Regions from separate parts of the Acidovorax sp. FG42 genome, predicted to be linked through region 1. Evidence: predicted binding sites of a transcription regulator. Region 1 holds the regulator's gene; the other holds the start of a gene.
What was found. The regulator LexA, encoded in region 1, represses DNA repair genes until DNA is damaged. The targets are predictions, from matches to a motif close to ACTGTATNNNNATACAGT.
Positions count from the first base shown of each region.

Region 1 (7,664 bases):
TCTTGCAAGCCAACTACGGCTAGGGCTCAGTCCCGCATAGGTGTCAACCTATTCCAGGACGGGTCACGCGCGTAGCCAATTCCTTAATTGGAGTTGGCAGATGAGCACTAGCCGTTAGCGCCTCACCTGCAGTGAGCCCGGGTTCACGATGTTGGTGGGTGTGCCTTTGATGAAGTTCACCACGTTGTCAAAAGCTGCACCAAAGTATAGCTCATAGCTGTCCTGCTCCACGTACCCGATATGTGGCGTGCAGATGCAGTTTTCGAGACGGAGCAGGGCATGGCCTTGCAGGATGGGTTCGCTCTCGAACACATCCACCGCTGCCAGGCCTGGACGACCCCGGTTGAGGGCCGCGATCAGTGCGTCCGGCTCGATCAGTTCTGCACGTGATGTATTGACCAGCAGCGAAGTGGGCTTCATGCACGAGAGATCTTCGAGCGAGATGATGCCGCGCGTCTCGTCGTTCAGGCGCAGGTGCAAAGAGATCACGTCGCATTGCGAGAAGAACTCTTCCCGCGTGGCCGCAGCCTGATAACCGTCTGTCAGCGCCTGCGCGCGCGATGCTTCACGGCCCCAGACGCGCACGTTCATGCCAAACGCGCGTCCGTACCCAGCCACCAATTGACCAATGCGGCCATAGCCCCAGATACCCAGGGTCTTCCCCCTCAGCACGTTGCCAATCCCGAAGTTGGCAGGCATCGAGGCGGTCTTGAGACCAGACTGCTGCCAGGCGCCATGCTTGAGGTTGGAGATGTACTGGGGCAGTCGGCGCATGGAGGCCATCACCAGGGCCCAGGTCAGCTCAGCCGGTGCCACAGGGGACCCCACCCCCTCTGCCACGGCAATGCCGCGCTCGGTACATGCCGCCACATCAATGTGGCTGCCAATCTTGCCGGTTTGTGCAATGAGCTTGAGCCGAGGGAGCTTCTCGACCAATTGGCGCGTGATCTGGGTCCGTTCACGGATCAGCACGATAATGTCTGCATCTTTGAGCCGCACCGAAAGCTGCCCCAGCCCCTTGACTGTGTTGGTGTAGACCTTGGCGGTGTATGCGTCGAGCCGCGATGCGCAATGCAGCTTGCGCACTGCATCCTGGTAATCGTCGAGGATCACAATGTTCATCCCGACATTGTGCCTTGGCGGGCGCAGGGAAGAGCCACCTGAGCCCTGTGGGCAAGCCAAAGTCTCCAATTTTTGGTGACGGAGTGCTGCGCAGATACCGGAAATAGCCGCATCACTTCGCACGACCGCACGATTGGCGCAGGCTGGCGTCAGTGTTTGGTGTCGATCAAGATCTGGTAAGGCTCTGCACCAGCCTTGGGGCTGTGGGGACGGTCCTAACACCCCTCATCGGCGGTAGCTCCGTAGTCTGAAGACGAGGCCGCCACAGTGGTCGGTACGCAGGAGCGTTTGCCACCTTAGGCGCCCGCAATGTCCAGTAAATCAGGCCCTGAGAGCCTCGGATGCCGCCAAACGGTCCAGCTCTGCGCAGACGTCTGCCATGCGGCCTGCAATCACCAGGCGTCCGGTACTTGCGGCATCAGAAGTCCGGCGCAGCACTTTGGTTGTTCGTGGGCTGCAGGATGTCGTCCCCACCGCTGATAGGAAAGCTTGCCGTTTGCTGCCTGCGATGTGCGTTGGCAGAAAGGAGCGGTGTGTGTCGGGCGAACGGGCTGGACTTTCTGGCGTTCGTGCAGGTGGTTTGGCCGTAAAAGGCCAGTTCCCGCGAGGAGCGCGTGGTCCCTGGTGCTGTTCAGCACGATGAAGTGCGGCAACGTCTGCAGCCCGTCTTTGCGAAATAAAGGGCGATGCATTCCCAAATTCAGTGGGCTCTCTCGTCACTGCTTGCGCTAGCAGGACCGTCCTACCTGCGGGCGTTTGCTCCGCACTCGCAAACAGCCTTTTGAGGCGGCGAACAGGGCTCTGCAGGGCAGAAAGGGTGAACAAAGCAATTCCCATGTGAAAACTCCGAAAGTCGGGGGTTGAACATAGGCAGGATTGCAAAGTGGCTGAGTACCAGAACACCCAAAAGCAGCGCGAGACCATCCCCTGCGGTGCAGGCAGCTGCCCCGCCGATTCATCACACATAGCTTGGGAGTTGTTGGCACTCAACGGGACCCGCATCGCAGGGCTGGTGTACTGATCAGAATCTGTCCACCAAACGCCCGCCACCCACGGTGCGGCCCCTGAGCGCGTGCTACATCAGCATGGTGTTGCGGATAAGGCCCACTGCCAGGCCTTCGATCTCGAAGGGCTCACCCGGCTGCACCACGATCACGGGATAGTCTGGGTTTTCGGGCAACAATTCAATGGCGTTGGCGGTGCGGCGAAGGCGCTTGACAGTGACGTCGTCACCCAGGCGGGCGACGATGATCTGGCCGTTGCGGGCTTCGCGAGTGGACTGAACGGCCAGCAAATCGCCATCCATGATGCCCGCGTCACGCATGGACATGCCCCGCACCTTGAGCAGGTAATCGGGCTTGTGCTGGAAGAGCCTGTTTTCTACGCTGTAGGTCTGGTCTACATGTTCCTGCGCGAGAATGGGCGACCCCGCAGCCACCCGTCCCACCAAAGGCAAGACCAGTTGCGACAGGCCCGGGATGGGCAGGCTGAACTGGCTGCCGCGCGCGGCGTTGATGGAGCGCACCGTGTCGCTGCGCAGGCGGATGCCCCGCGAGGTGCCACTGACCAGCTCAATCACCCCTTTACGGGCCAGTGCCTGAAGGTGTTCTTCGGCCGCGTTGGCTGACTTGAAACCCAGCTCGGCCGCGATTTCTGCGCGGGTGGGAGGCGCGCCGGTGCGTGCGATAGCGGTCTGGATGAGATCCAGAATCTGCTGCTGGCGGGCGGTGAGTTTGGGGTTGTCGAGCATGGTGGTTTCCGGTGCGGGCGGTTACAGTGATGAATAACTGTTTTTTAATCCAGTAACTGTATTTTTCACCAGTTTTTCGGAGTATGCAAGTGAGTGGGCAAAAAATTGTGGTTTTGGGCACCGGTGGCACGATTGCGGGCACCTCGGCCCAAGCGGGGGACAACATTGGCTACACCGCCGCGCAGGTGGGCGTGGAACAACTGCTGACGGCCGTGCCCGGTCTGCAGGCTCTGGCAGGTGGCGCCTTGGTTGCAGAGCAAGTTGCGCAGATCGACAGCAAGGACATGGATGGTGAGGTGTGGCGCACGCTGGCATCGCGTTGCGCCCACCATTTGAATGACTCGGAGGTGAGGGGGGTGGTCATCACCCACGGTACGGACACCCTGGAAGAAACGGCGTGGTTCTTGCACGAAGTGCTGGATGCCGCCAAGCCCGTGGTTCTGACCTGCGCGATGCGGCCTGCCACAGCCTTGACCCCCGATGGCCCCCAGAACCTGCTGGACGCGGTGGCAACGGCATTGGCACCCGGTGCAACGGGTGTGCTGGCCGTTGCGGCGGGTGAAGTGCATGGCGCACGGCATGTGCAAAAAGTGCATCCCTACCGCGTCAATGCCTTCAGCTCGGGGGATGCTGGACCTCTGGGGTGGGTGGAAGAAAGTGTGGTCCGTTGGGCATGCAATGGCCCAGTAGTGCCGGTAAATAATGCCGTTGGTGCTATGAATAATATAGTGAGCGCTGCGACTTGGCCGTGGGTGGAAATCGTCATGAACCATGCGGGGGCATCGGGCAGGGCGGTGGATGCGCTGGTGCGAGAGGGCGTGCAGGGCCTGGTGGTGGCCTGCACCGGCAATGGCACGATCCACCACGATTTGGAGGCCGCTTTGGTGCGCGCGCAGAACGCCGGAGTGCGGGTGGTGCGCTCCACCCGCTGCGCGGAGGGGCAGGTGCTGCCCAAGCCGGGTGATGTGCTTCCCGCCTCGCAGGGCCTGTCGCCGGTGAAGGCGCGGGTTGCCCTGATGCTGGATTTGCTGCGGATGCATTGATCTAAAAAGGGCCGGCAGCCGTGTTCACCGCACTCAAGACACACGCCTGGGCGTACCCCGCGCTGGAGGTCGTCCACATCATCGGTATTGCGTTGCTGCTGGGCAATCTGCTGCTGCTGGAGGTGCGGGTCTTCGGACGTGGTGCGGCATTGCCGGTGAAAGACCTCGCGCGGCTCGGTCTCGCAGTGGCGCTGTGCGGCTTCGGATTGGCCGCAGCGTCGGGGCTGCTGATGTTTGCCACCCAGTCTGCGGAGCTGCTCAGCAACCGCGCCTTCACCTTGAAGATGCTGTTGTTAATGCTTGCGGGCTGTAACGCGGCGTGGTTTCATGCACGCGGTTCGCTTGCAAGCCTGGATGGGTTGGCACGCTTGCAGATGCTGGTGTCCACCGTGATCTGGCTGTCGGTGGTGGCCTGTGGCCGCTGGATTGCGTACCTTTGATATGACCCCTTGAACCGGGTTTTATTCCTACGGGAGTCTTTATGGGCTTGCAACGTCGTCATGTGCTGATCGCCGCGAGTGCCTTGCCTTTGGGGGCACACGCGCACCACGGCTGGAGCAGTTTTGATGCGGACCGACCGCTGTATCTGGAGGGCACAGCGCGCAAGGTGCGGTGGCAAAACCCGCATGCAGAGCTGGAGCTCGAATTGCCCGCTGCGCTCCGGTTGCCTCCAGATCTTGCCCAGCGGCCTGTGCCTGCACAGACCGCGCCGGTGGACGGACGCGCACTACTGGCCAAAACCGTGCTGCCCACCCGCAAGGACCGGGTCTGGGAGGTTGAGCTGGCTCCGTTGACCCGCATGCAGGCCTGGCTGGTGCCAGAGATCAAGCCGGGTACGGCCGTGTCGGTGGTGGGCTTTGGCCTGCGAGATGAAAAGGGTGAGGCAGTGCTGCGCGCCGAATACCTGTTTGTGGACGGCAAGGCCTACGGGTTACGGTCCAGCCCCGCCTGAGCCCAGGCACGTGCCCGCAGCGGGCGGTTGTCGCGGCCACCGCGCGGCAGGGCGGCCCATGAAAAAAGCGACGCCCTGGTGCGGTGCGTCGCTTTCAGGAGGCTTGACTGCCCAACGTGCGTCAGGCGGATCTTGGCCCTTGGTTCATTGCATCAGCTGGCCAGCGCCTGCAGCGCGCGCGCAGTGATCTCGTCCACGCTGCCCGTACCGCTGATGGCGCGGTACTTGGGCGCTGCGGCGGGTTCGGCCTTGGCCCAGTTGCTGTAGTAGTCCACCAGGGGGCGCGTCTGGTCGCTGTAGACCTGCAGGCGCTTCTTGACGGTTTCTTCCTTGTCGTCTTCGCGCTGGATCAGTTCTTCACCGGTCACGTCATCCTTGCCTTCGACCTTGGGTGGGTTGAACTTGACGTGGTAGGTCCGGCCGCTGGCCGGGTGCGAGCGGCGGCCGCTCATACGTTCGATGATGGCGTCAAAGGGCACATCGATTTCGAGCACGTAGTCGAGCTTGACGCCGGCGGCCTTCATGGCGTCGGCCTGGGGAATGGTGCGGGGGAAGCCGTCAAACAGGAAGCCGTTGGCGCAGTCTGGCTGCGTTATGCGCTCCTTGACGAGACCGATGATGATGTCGTCGCTGACCAGGGCGCCCGAGTCCATCACGGCCTTGGCCTGCAGGCCCAAGGGGGTGCCAGCCTTGACGGCGGCACGCAGCATGTCGCCGGTGGAGATCTGGGGGATGCCGTACTTCTGGCAGATGAATGTGGCTTGCGTGCCCTTTCCGGCGCCAGGCGCGCCCAACAGAATCAGTCTCATGGATGTCCTCGAAGGTTAGAAATCGGGTGGCGCCGCTGGCGGGGACGTTCGAAGGGCGCCTGTAGCCGTTCTGTGCGCCCGGGATGCGGTGCTCTCGTTACAGTTGAGGATAGCATGTGACCACCTTGCGCGGACTTACATGGGTGACCGTTTCTAGGTCGGTGCCTCCATGGGAGCGCTGCAAGGGTCATCTGTGCGACCCCGGATGCATCCAACATGCACGCCAACGCGGATCGTTGGCGGCTGAAAACTGTCAGCGAAACAGCGCGCGGACCCGCTCCAGGTCCTCCGGTGTGTCCACGCCAGGGCCCGGCGCCGCGTCTGCCAGGTGAACGGCGATGCGGTGGCCGTGCCACAGTGCACGGAGCTGTTCCAGCGCCTCGATGGCCTCGGTCGGCGCAGGCGCCAATTGTGGAAACTCCCGCAGAAACCCCGCGCGATAGCTGTAGATCCCAACGTGGCGTAGCGGTGCAAAGCCTTGCAGTGCCTTCACGCCGGGCTGGGCGGCCTGTGCTGCACCCTGCCACCAGGCCGTGCCAGTATGGTCGCGCCCAAAAGGGATGGGCGCGCGGCTGAAGTAATGGGCCAGGCCCCGCGCGTCCAGCACCACCTTCACCACGTTGGGGTTGGTGTAGTCGGCCAGGGACGCGATGGCATGGGCGGCGGTGCCCATGCTGGCTCCAGGGCGCTGGCCGTATTGACCATCTCGATCTTGCAGCAGGGCGGCCACTGCATTGATGAGCGCGGGGTCTATCAGGGGCTCGTCGCCCTGCACGTTGACAACGATATCGTCACCCTGCAGCCCCAGTTGTGTGCAGGCCTCGGCCAGCCGGTCACTGCCGCTGGCGTGGTCGGCGCGGGTCATGACGGCATCCACACCATGGACTGCGCAGGCTTGCAGGATGCGGGCGTCGTCTGCAGCCACCACCACGCGGACTGCGGCGCTCTGCGCAGCGCGCTGGGCTACGCGCACCACCATGGGCAGGCCCGCAATGTCGGCCAGGGGCTTGTCGGGCAAGCGGCTCGACGCCATGCGTGCCGGTATCAGCACGGTGAAGGGGCTGTGGGCTGCGGGGGGCACGGGGGCGCTCACTGCTCCAGTTCCTCGTCGGTCAGGGTGCGGGCTTCGTTCTCCAGCAGCACCGGGATTCCGTCGCGCACCGGGTAGGCCAGCCGCGCGCTGCGCGAGACGAGTTCCTGAGCCTCGCGGTCATACGTCAAAGGGCCTTTGGTGACGGGGCAGACCAGCAGTTCAAGCAGTTTTGGGTCCATGGGGGAGAGGCTTTCCGGGTGGGTTCGTTCAGGCAGGGGCAGATGATAGCGGCGGCTTCTTGCCTCCTGGGCTGGGATTGATCTGGTTCAGCCAGTCATCCAGGGCAACAAAAAAGCGCGGGTCCAGCTGCGTGGCCAGCGGCACAGCCAGAGCGTCCGGATGGCGCGCCCAGAGCTTCACCGCGTCCTTTTCTGTGCAAACTAGCCGTAAGCGCTGGTCGGATATGCGCTGCCAGCTATAAAAATCATAGTGATCGGGTAAGGCCTCGGTGTGCTCCAGCGTCAGGCGCTGGGTGCGCAACATGGCAAAGAACTCGGCGGGTCGGGCCACAGCGGCCACCGCATGCAGGGGCTGCCCTTGCAGTTGTGCCAGTGGCACGTGGTGGCCGTCCGATTGCACGGCATAGGGCGCCAGGCTGCGTTGGAGGGCAAATGCCAGCGCTGTGGTGCCGCGCGGCGGTGCGCTGCCTGCATGCAGCACCATGTCCACGGGGCGGGGCCAGGGCTCCCGCAGCGGGCCTGCGGGCAGCAGAAAGCCGTTGCCGATGCCTCGGTCGTTGAAAATGCAGATTTCCAGGTCACGCCGCAGTGCCAGGTGCTGCAAGCCGTCGTCGCAGACGATCACGTCGGTGTAGGGGTGGGCCGCTAGTAGCGCACGTGCGGCGGTGATGCGCCGTGGGGCCACATACACGGGCACTACGCTGGCACCTGCCACG
Region 1 is NZ_JBMDJM010000017.1:74,115-81,778, forward strand. It holds partial or broken gene ACODSM_RS17220 (IS3 family transposase) at 1-40, shown strand, start outside; gene ACODSM_RS17225 (D-2-hydroxyacid dehydrogenase family protein) at 115-1,122, opposite strand; gene lexA (transcriptional repressor LexA) at 2,198-2,872, opposite strand; gene ACODSM_RS17235 (asparaginase) at 2,956-3,915, shown strand; gene ACODSM_RS17240 (hypothetical protein) at 3,936-4,355, shown strand; gene ACODSM_RS17245 (DUF6152 family protein) at 4,397-4,867, shown strand; gene adk (adenylate kinase) at 5,020-5,676, opposite strand; gene kdsB (3-deoxy-manno-octulosonate cytidylyltransferase) at 5,930-6,769, opposite strand; gene ACODSM_RS17260 (Trm112 family protein) at 6,766-6,948, opposite strand; gene lpxK (tetraacyldisaccharide 4'-kinase) at 6,977-7,664, opposite strand, start outside.

Region 2 (7,664 bases), on a different contig from region 1:
CGCGCCGCCCGACAGCTCCATGCGTACACGGCCCGGCAGGGCGCGCTGTGTCAGCACGGGCGCTGGCGGCTTGAGCTGGGCGTACAGGCCCAGCACAGTGCGCACGTAGTTTTGGGTTTCCTTAAAGGCCGGGACTTGGTTGCCCGCCTTTTGCACGGCGCCTTCGCCCGCGTTGTAGGCGGCCACGGCCAGGTCGATGCGGCCGGGGAACAGGTCCAGCAGATGCCGCAGGTAACGGGTGCCGGTGGGCACGTTCACAGCGGGGTCCGCCAGTTTTTGCTCCACCGTGCGCTTCTTGTCCGCACTCACGCCAAAGCGGCTGGCCGTAGCGGGCATCACCTGCATCAGGCCCACGGCGCCCTTGGGCGATACGGCGGCGGCGTCAAAGCCGGACTCGGTGGCGATCACGGCCTGCAGCAGCTCATAGTCCACGCCATGCTGGCTGGACGCAGCGCGCAGGTGGTGCTTGACGCGCTTGTAGTCCGGCGCAATGTCGAAAAACGCCAGCAGGCGCGCGCCCGCTGCAGGCAGCGCGTAGGGCATGGGCGAGGCATTGACGGGCGTATCCCGGGTCGAGTCAAAGTCGTTGCCACGAAAAAACAGCTGGTAGCGCGCATCGACCTGCTCCGCCGCAAAGTGCGTCACGCCACGCTCGTCCACATGCGCCCACAGGTCTGCACGGGCCGTTTGCTGCAAAAAGCAGAGCAAACAACCCAACACATACCAGCGCAAGCGGCCGATTTGGCGAAATGAGGTCATGGCAGGCGGCTCGGGCGCGTATGACGCTGCTCTTCAGATATCGACCTCGACCGCATCGCCATGCAGCTCCATCAGTTCGCGGCGCGCGGCGGCTTCGCCCTTGCCCATGAGCTTGGTGATGAGGCCCTCGGTGGCGGCAAAGTCCATGTCGCCCAGCTGCACGGGCAGCAGGCGGCGGGTGTCGGGGTTGAGCGTGGTTTCCCACAGCTGCTCGGCGTTCATCTCGCCCAGGCCCTTGAAGCGGCTGATCTGGCACTTCTCGCGCGGCACGCCGTCCTTTTCGGCCTTGTCCAGAATGGCGGCCAGCTCGCCATCGTCCAGCGCGTACATCTTGGCCGCAGGCTTCTTGCCACGCGCGGGCACGTCCACACGGAACAGCGGCGGGCGCGCCACGTAGATGTGGCCAGCCTCGATGAGCTTGGGGAAATGGCGGAAGAACAGCGTGAGCAGCAGCACCTGGATGTGCGAGCCGTCCACGTCCGCGTCGGACAGGATGCAGACCTTGCCATAGCGCAGGCCGCTCAGGTCGGGGGTGTCGTTGGGGCCGTGCGGGTCCACGCCAATGGCTACCGAGATGTCGTGGATTTCGTTGTTGGCAAACAGGCGGTCACGCTCCACCTCCCAGGTGTTGAGCACCTTGCCGCGCAGCGGCAGGATGGCCTGGCTCTCTTTGTCGCGGCCCATCTTGGCGCTGCCGCCCGCTGAGTCGCCCTCGACCAGAAACACTTCGTTGTGCGCGGTGTCGCGGCTTTCGCAGTCGGTGAGCTTGCCGGGCAGCACGGCCACGCCCGAGCCCTTGCGCTTTTCCACCTTCTGGCCCGCCTTCTGGCGAGTCTGCGCGGCTTTGATGGCCAGCTCAGCCAGCTTCTTGCCGTATTCCACATGCTGGTTCAGCCACAGCTCCAGCGCCGGACGCACAAAACCGCTGACCAGGCGCACCGCGTCGCGCGAATTCAGGCGTTCCTTGATCTGGCCCTGGAACTGTGGGTCCAGCACTTTGGCCGAGAGCACATAGCTGGCGCGCGCAAACACGTCCTCGGGCAGCAGCTTCACGCCCTTGGGCAACAGACTGTGCAGTTCGATGAAGCTCTTGACGGCGTTGAACAGGCCGTCGCGCAGACCGCTTTCGTGCGTGCCGCCCGCGCTGGTGGGGATCAGGTTGACGTAGCTCTCGCGCATGGGCTGACCGTCTTCGGTGAAGGCCACGGCCCAGGCGGCGCCTTCGCCCTCGGCAAAACTTTCGTTGTTGCGGTCGGCAAAACCCTCGCCCTCAAACAACGGGATCACCGGGTCGCCGTTCAGCGTCTGCATCAGGTAGTCGCGCAGGCCGCCCTTGTACTGCCACGTTTGCGTATCGCGGGTTTTCTCGTTGACCAGCTGCACCGTCACGCCGGGCATCAGCACGGCCTTGCTGCGCAGCAGGTGGGTGAGTTCGCCCATGGGCAGGGCGCTGGATTCGAAATACTTGGCGTCGGGCCAGACGCGCACCGAGGTACCCTGCTTGCGCTCGCCCGCCTCCAGCGGCCGGGCCACCAGGGGCTCGACCACATCACCGGCGGCGAACACCAAACGCGCCACCTTGCCCTCGCGGTAGCTGGTGGCTTCGAGCCGGGTGGCCAACGCGTTGGTGACCGACACGCCCACGCCATGCAGGCCGCCCGAGAAGCTGTAGGCGCCGCCCTTGCCCTTGTCGAACTTGCCGCCCGCGTGCAGGCGGGTGAAGACCAGCTCGATCACCGGCGCGTTTTCTTCCGGGTGCATGCCGAAGGGGATGCCCCGGCCGTCGTCTTCCACACTGACCGAGCCGTCGGCGTGCAGGGTGACGCGGATCTTCTTGCCGTGGCCGGCCAGGGCCTCGTCGGCGGCGTTGTCCAGCACCTCCTGGATGATGTGCAAGGGGTTGTCGGTGCGCGTGTACATGCCCGGGCGCTGCTTGACGGGCTCCAGGCCCTTGAGCACGCGGATCGAACCTTCGGAATATTCGCTGGCGGAAGCAGAAGACGGTTTGGCAGACATAGCGGCGGATTGTAGTGCGGCCACCGCCCTGGAGCTGGATAAAAAGACAGTCTTCGCGCGACCCTGGCGGCAACTGTATTGGTCGCGGGTGTATCTGCGCGTTTCACACAATCTGGCTACATTCCTGCGCATGCATATGAATCCTCCCAAACTATCCATGTTCCAGGTGCTGGCCTGCGGCGCGGCCATCGTGACCCTGTCCATGGGCACCCGCCACGGGTTCGGGCTGTGGCTGCTTCCCATCACCCAGGAGATGGGCTGGACGCGCCAGTCGTTCGCCCTGGCCATCGCCATCCAGAACCTGTCCTGGGGCCTGATCGGGATTTTTGCGGGCATGGCGGCCGACCGGTTTGGGGCCTTCCGCGTCCTGCTCGGTGGAGCGGTGTTGTATGCCTTGGGCCTGGCAGGCATGGCCCTGTCACCCACGCCCACGTTATTTGCACTGACGGCTGGCGTGCTGATTGGCGCGGCCCAGGCGGGCACCACCTATGCGGTGATTTACGGCGTGCTGGGGCGGCAGATTGCGCCTGAAAAGCGCTCCTGGGCCATGGGCGTGGCGGCGGCAGCGGGCTCGTTTGGGCAGTTTCTGATGGTGCCGGTGGAAGGCTGGCTCATCGCGGGCCTGGGCTGGCAGCAGGCGCTGCTGGCGTTGTCGATGGCGGTGCTGCTGATCGTGCCGCTGGCCTTTGGCCTGCGGGAGCCGGGCTTCAAGGGCACGGCCCCGGTCAAGCGCGACCAGACCATTGCGCAGGCGCTGGGCGAGGCCTTCCGCTACCCCAGCTTCAATCTGCTGATGGCGGGCTACTTTGTGTGCGGCTTTCAGGTGGTGTTCATTGGCGTGCACATGCCCAGCTACCTCAAGGACCACGGCCTGTCGCCCCAGGTGGCCAGCTATGCGCTGGCGCTGATCGGGCTGTTCAACGTGTTCGGCACTTACATCGCGGGCACGCTGGGCCAGCGCATGCCCAAGCGCCACATCCTTGCCTTCATCTACTTTGCCCGCGCGGTTGCAATTAGCATCTTCCTGCTGGTGCCGCTGTCGCCGCTGTCGGTGTACGTGTTCTCGGCCGTGATGGGCGCGCTGTGGCTGTCCACCGTGCCCCCCACCAATGCCACCATCGCGCAGATCTTTGGCGTGCAGCATTTGTCGATGCTGGGCGGCTTTGTGTTCTTCAGCCACCAGATCGGCAGCTTCCTGGGCGTCTGGCTGGGCGGCTATCTGTATGACGCCACCGGCAGCTACGATATCGTCTGGTACATCGCGATTGGTCTGGGGATTTTTGCCGGGCTGGTGAACTTGCCGGTCAAGGAAAGCCAGATCTCGCGCAGCAGCCCACAACCCGCCTGACCTTTTGGCCCCCTCCCTGCATGAGCCACACCACCCCGCCCCGCAAAACCACGCCGCGCGCCCTGCGCTGGCTGGGCGGCGCCGTGGCCGTGCTGCTGTGCCTGGTGGTGTTTGGCTTTTACACCGTGCCCGAATTCATGGTGATGCTGGCCGACCAGATGTGGGCGTGTTTTTGACCTGTTCCGCAACATTTTCAAGCTTTTTTTGGCCGCAAGCGCTAGTGAATCATGCGCTAGCAGCTATCATTTTTATAGTCTCATGCACAGTATGCACGGTACAGAGGCCCCCTCGGAATGGGTGCGGCGCTGGAGCCACCTGATCGCCCCCAAAAGCACCGTGCTGGACGTTGCCTGCGGCGCAGGGCGCCACCTGCGCCATCTGCGCGAACTGGGGCACACGGTGGTCGGCGTGGACCGGTCGGCCGAGGCGCTGGCCGCCTGCGAAGGGCTGGGCGAGCTGGTGCAAGCCGACATCGAAAACGGCCCCTGGCCTTTTGCAGGCCGCCAGTTTGGTGGCGTGGTCGTCACCAACTACCTGTGGCGCCCCTTGCTGCCCACCATCGTGGCCAGCGTGGCGCCGGGCGGGGTGCTGGTCTATGAAACCTTTGCCCAGGGCAACGAAACCGTGGGGCGCCCCGCCCGGCCTGAGTTTCTGCTGACGCCCGGCGAGCTGCTGCACGTGTGCAAGGAATTGCGCGTGGTAGGTTATGAAGACGGCTTCATCGACGAACCTGCGCGTTTCGTGCAACGCATCACGGCCGTACGGGAACTCCCGCAGGCGGGCGGACCCTCACGACATCTTTTGCCCATCGGGGCTAGTTAGAATGCCCTTTTACCGTTTACCACTGCGGACATGACTTCTTCTTCCGTGCCACTCACCGGCAGCATCGTCGCCCTCGTCACCCCCATGCATGAGGACGGTAGCGTGGACTACCCCACCTTGCGCAAACTGATCGACTGGCACATCGCCGAAGGCACCGATTGCATCGGCGTGGTGGGCACCACGGGCGAGTCCCCCACGGTGAACGTGGAAGAACACTGCGAAATCATCCGCGTGGCCGTGGAACAGGCCGCCAAGCGCGTGCCCATCATGGCCGGCTGCGGCGCCAACTCCACCGCCGAGGCCATCGAACTGGCCAAGTTCGCGCGCGGCGTGGGGGCCGACAGCCAGCTGCAGGTGGTGCCCTACTACAACAAGCCCACCCAAGAAGGCCAGTACCAGCACTTCAAGGCCATTGCCGAAGCCACGGGCGACCTGCCCATCGTGCTCTACAACGTGCCCGGCCGCTCGGTGGCTGATATGCAGCACGACACCGTGCTGCGCCTGGCCCAGGTGCCCGGCATCATTGGCATCAAGGAAGCCACCGGCAACATTGAGCGCGCCCAGTGGCTCATCCGCGACGTGCCCAAGGGCTTTGGCGTGTACTCGGGCGACGACCCGACCGCCGTGGCCCTGATGCTGTGCGGTGGCCACGGCAACATCAGCGTGACGGCCAACGTGGCCCCGCGCCTGATGCACGAGCTGTGTGTGGCCGCCCTGGCGGGCGACACGCGCCGGGCCATGGAAATCCAGTTCCAGCTGATGCCCGTGCACAAGAACCTGTTCGTCGAAGCCAACCCCATCCCGGTCAAGTGGGCCATGTCCCGCATGGGCCTGTGTGGCGGCACCATGCGCCTGCCCATGACGCCCCTGGCCAGCAGCAATGAGGCTGTGGTCGAGTCGGCACTGCGCACCAGCGGCCTGATCTAATTCGGGCTTTGCGCCCGCTCTCAGAGACACTTCCCAAGGATTTCCGCGTGAAAGCTGCTACCACCCGCCTCAGCCTGCTGGCCCTCGCCATGGCCCTGTCCGCCTGCTCCACCAGCATTCTGGAAGGCGACAAGATCGACTACAAGAGCGCCGCCAAGGGCTCGTCGCTGGAAGTCCCACCGGACCTCACCCAGCTGTCGCGCGACTCGCGCTATGCCATGCCGGGTGGCTCGGTCTCTGCCGCCGCCATGCAGGCCGGCCAGGCAGCGCAGCCGTCGGGCAACGCCAACGCCGCGGCCCTGCAGCTGGGCGACGTGCGCATCGAGCGCGATGGCAACCAGCGCTGGCTGGTGGTCAACCGCCCTGCCGACAAGCTGTGGGAGCCCGTGCGCGACTTCTGGCTGGAGAGTGGCTTCACGCTGGCCCAGTCAGAGGCCAATGTCGGCATCATGGAAACCGACTGGGCCGAGAACCGCGCCAAGCTGCCGCAGGATTTCATCCGTTCCACCATCGGCAAGCTGATGGAGTCCCTGTACTCGACCGGCGAACGGGACAAGTTCCGCACCCGTCTGGAACGCAATGCCAATGGCGGCACCGAGATCTACATCACCCACCGCGGGATGGTCGAGGTCTATGGCAACGTCACCAAGGACAGCACCGTCTGGCAGCCTCGCCCGTCCGACCCGGAACTCGAAACCGAATTCCTGCGCCGCCTGATGGTCAAGCTGGGCGTGAGCCAGGAGCAGTCCAAGGCTGTCGCCGCAGCCCCCGCACCGCGCGCCCAGGCCGCCCGCATGGCCACGGTGAACAATGTGCCGGTGGTGCAACTGGACGAAGGTTTTGACCGCGCATGGCGCCGTGTGGGCCTGGCGCTGGACCGCACCGGCTTCACGGTGGAAGACCGCAACCGCAATGAAGGCACGTACTTCGTGCGCTACGTGGCGCCGGACACCGAGAAGAAAGAGCCTGGCTTCTTCAGCAAGCTGTTCAGTTCCACTTCTGCGACCCCTCCGCTCAAGTACCGCATCGTGGTGCGCAGCCAGGGTGAAGCAACCACCGTGTCGGTGCTCAACGAAGCCGGAGCCCCCGAAACCTCGGCCAATGCCGAGCGCATCGTGCGCGTGATTGCTGACGACCTGAAATAAGCGGCGCAGGCCGAAAGGCCGCCACCCACACCTCTGGAGCCCCCTCCGCCTTCGGGTGGACGGTGGCTCTGGTTTTTTGGGCTGCCACAAACCCACCCTTTCGCTCCGCCATGCTTCGATTCAAGAACCTGGGCAGCGGCAGCACTGGCAATGCCACGGTCGTCGAAGGCCGCAGTGGCAGCCAGGTTCGCCGCCTCCTGATCGACTGCGGGCTCGGCATCCGGCAGCTGCAAGCCCGTCTGGCGCAAGCGCAGTTGCAGGTGGAAGACCTGGACGCCCTCTTCATCACCCACGAACACTCGGACCACATCGGCTGTGCCCAGACCGTGGCGCTGCGTTTTCGCATTCCCGTGTGGATGAGCGAGGGCACGTACGCGGCCCTCGGTGCGCCAGACTTGGACGGCTTGCTGCGGGTGGCGCACGACATGGAAGCGATTGACATGGGCGCGTTCGAAGCCCGCCCGTTCACCGTGCCGCACGATGCCCGCGAGCCCCTGCAGCTGCGCTGCTCCGACGGCGCCGCACACCTGGGTGTCCTGACCGATCTGGGCCATGCCAGCTCCCATGTGCTGCAGCAGCTGCAGGGATGCCACGCACTGATGATCGAGGCCAACCACGACCCCGACATGCTGGCCGCATCCCGCTAC
Region 2 is NZ_JBMDJM010000002.1:286,323-293,986, reverse strand. It holds gene ACODSM_RS03995 (lytic transglycosylase domain-containing protein) at 1-759, opposite strand, end outside; gene ACODSM_RS03990 (DNA topoisomerase IV subunit B) at 793-2,775, opposite strand; gene ACODSM_RS03985 (MFS transporter) at 2,906-4,123, shown strand; gene ACODSM_RS03980 (hypothetical protein) at 4,144-4,299, shown strand; gene ACODSM_RS03975 (class I SAM-dependent methyltransferase) at 4,391-4,945, shown strand; gene dapA (4-hydroxy-tetrahydrodipicolinate synthase) at 4,976-5,872, shown strand; gene bamC (NlpB/DapX family lipoprotein) at 5,920-7,017, shown strand; gene ACODSM_RS03960 (MBL fold metallo-hydrolase) at 7,128-7,664, shown strand, end outside.
Region 2: the regulator LexA is predicted to act here: its motif matches at 2,809-2,826, upstream of ACODSM_RS03990 (DNA topoisomerase IV subunit B).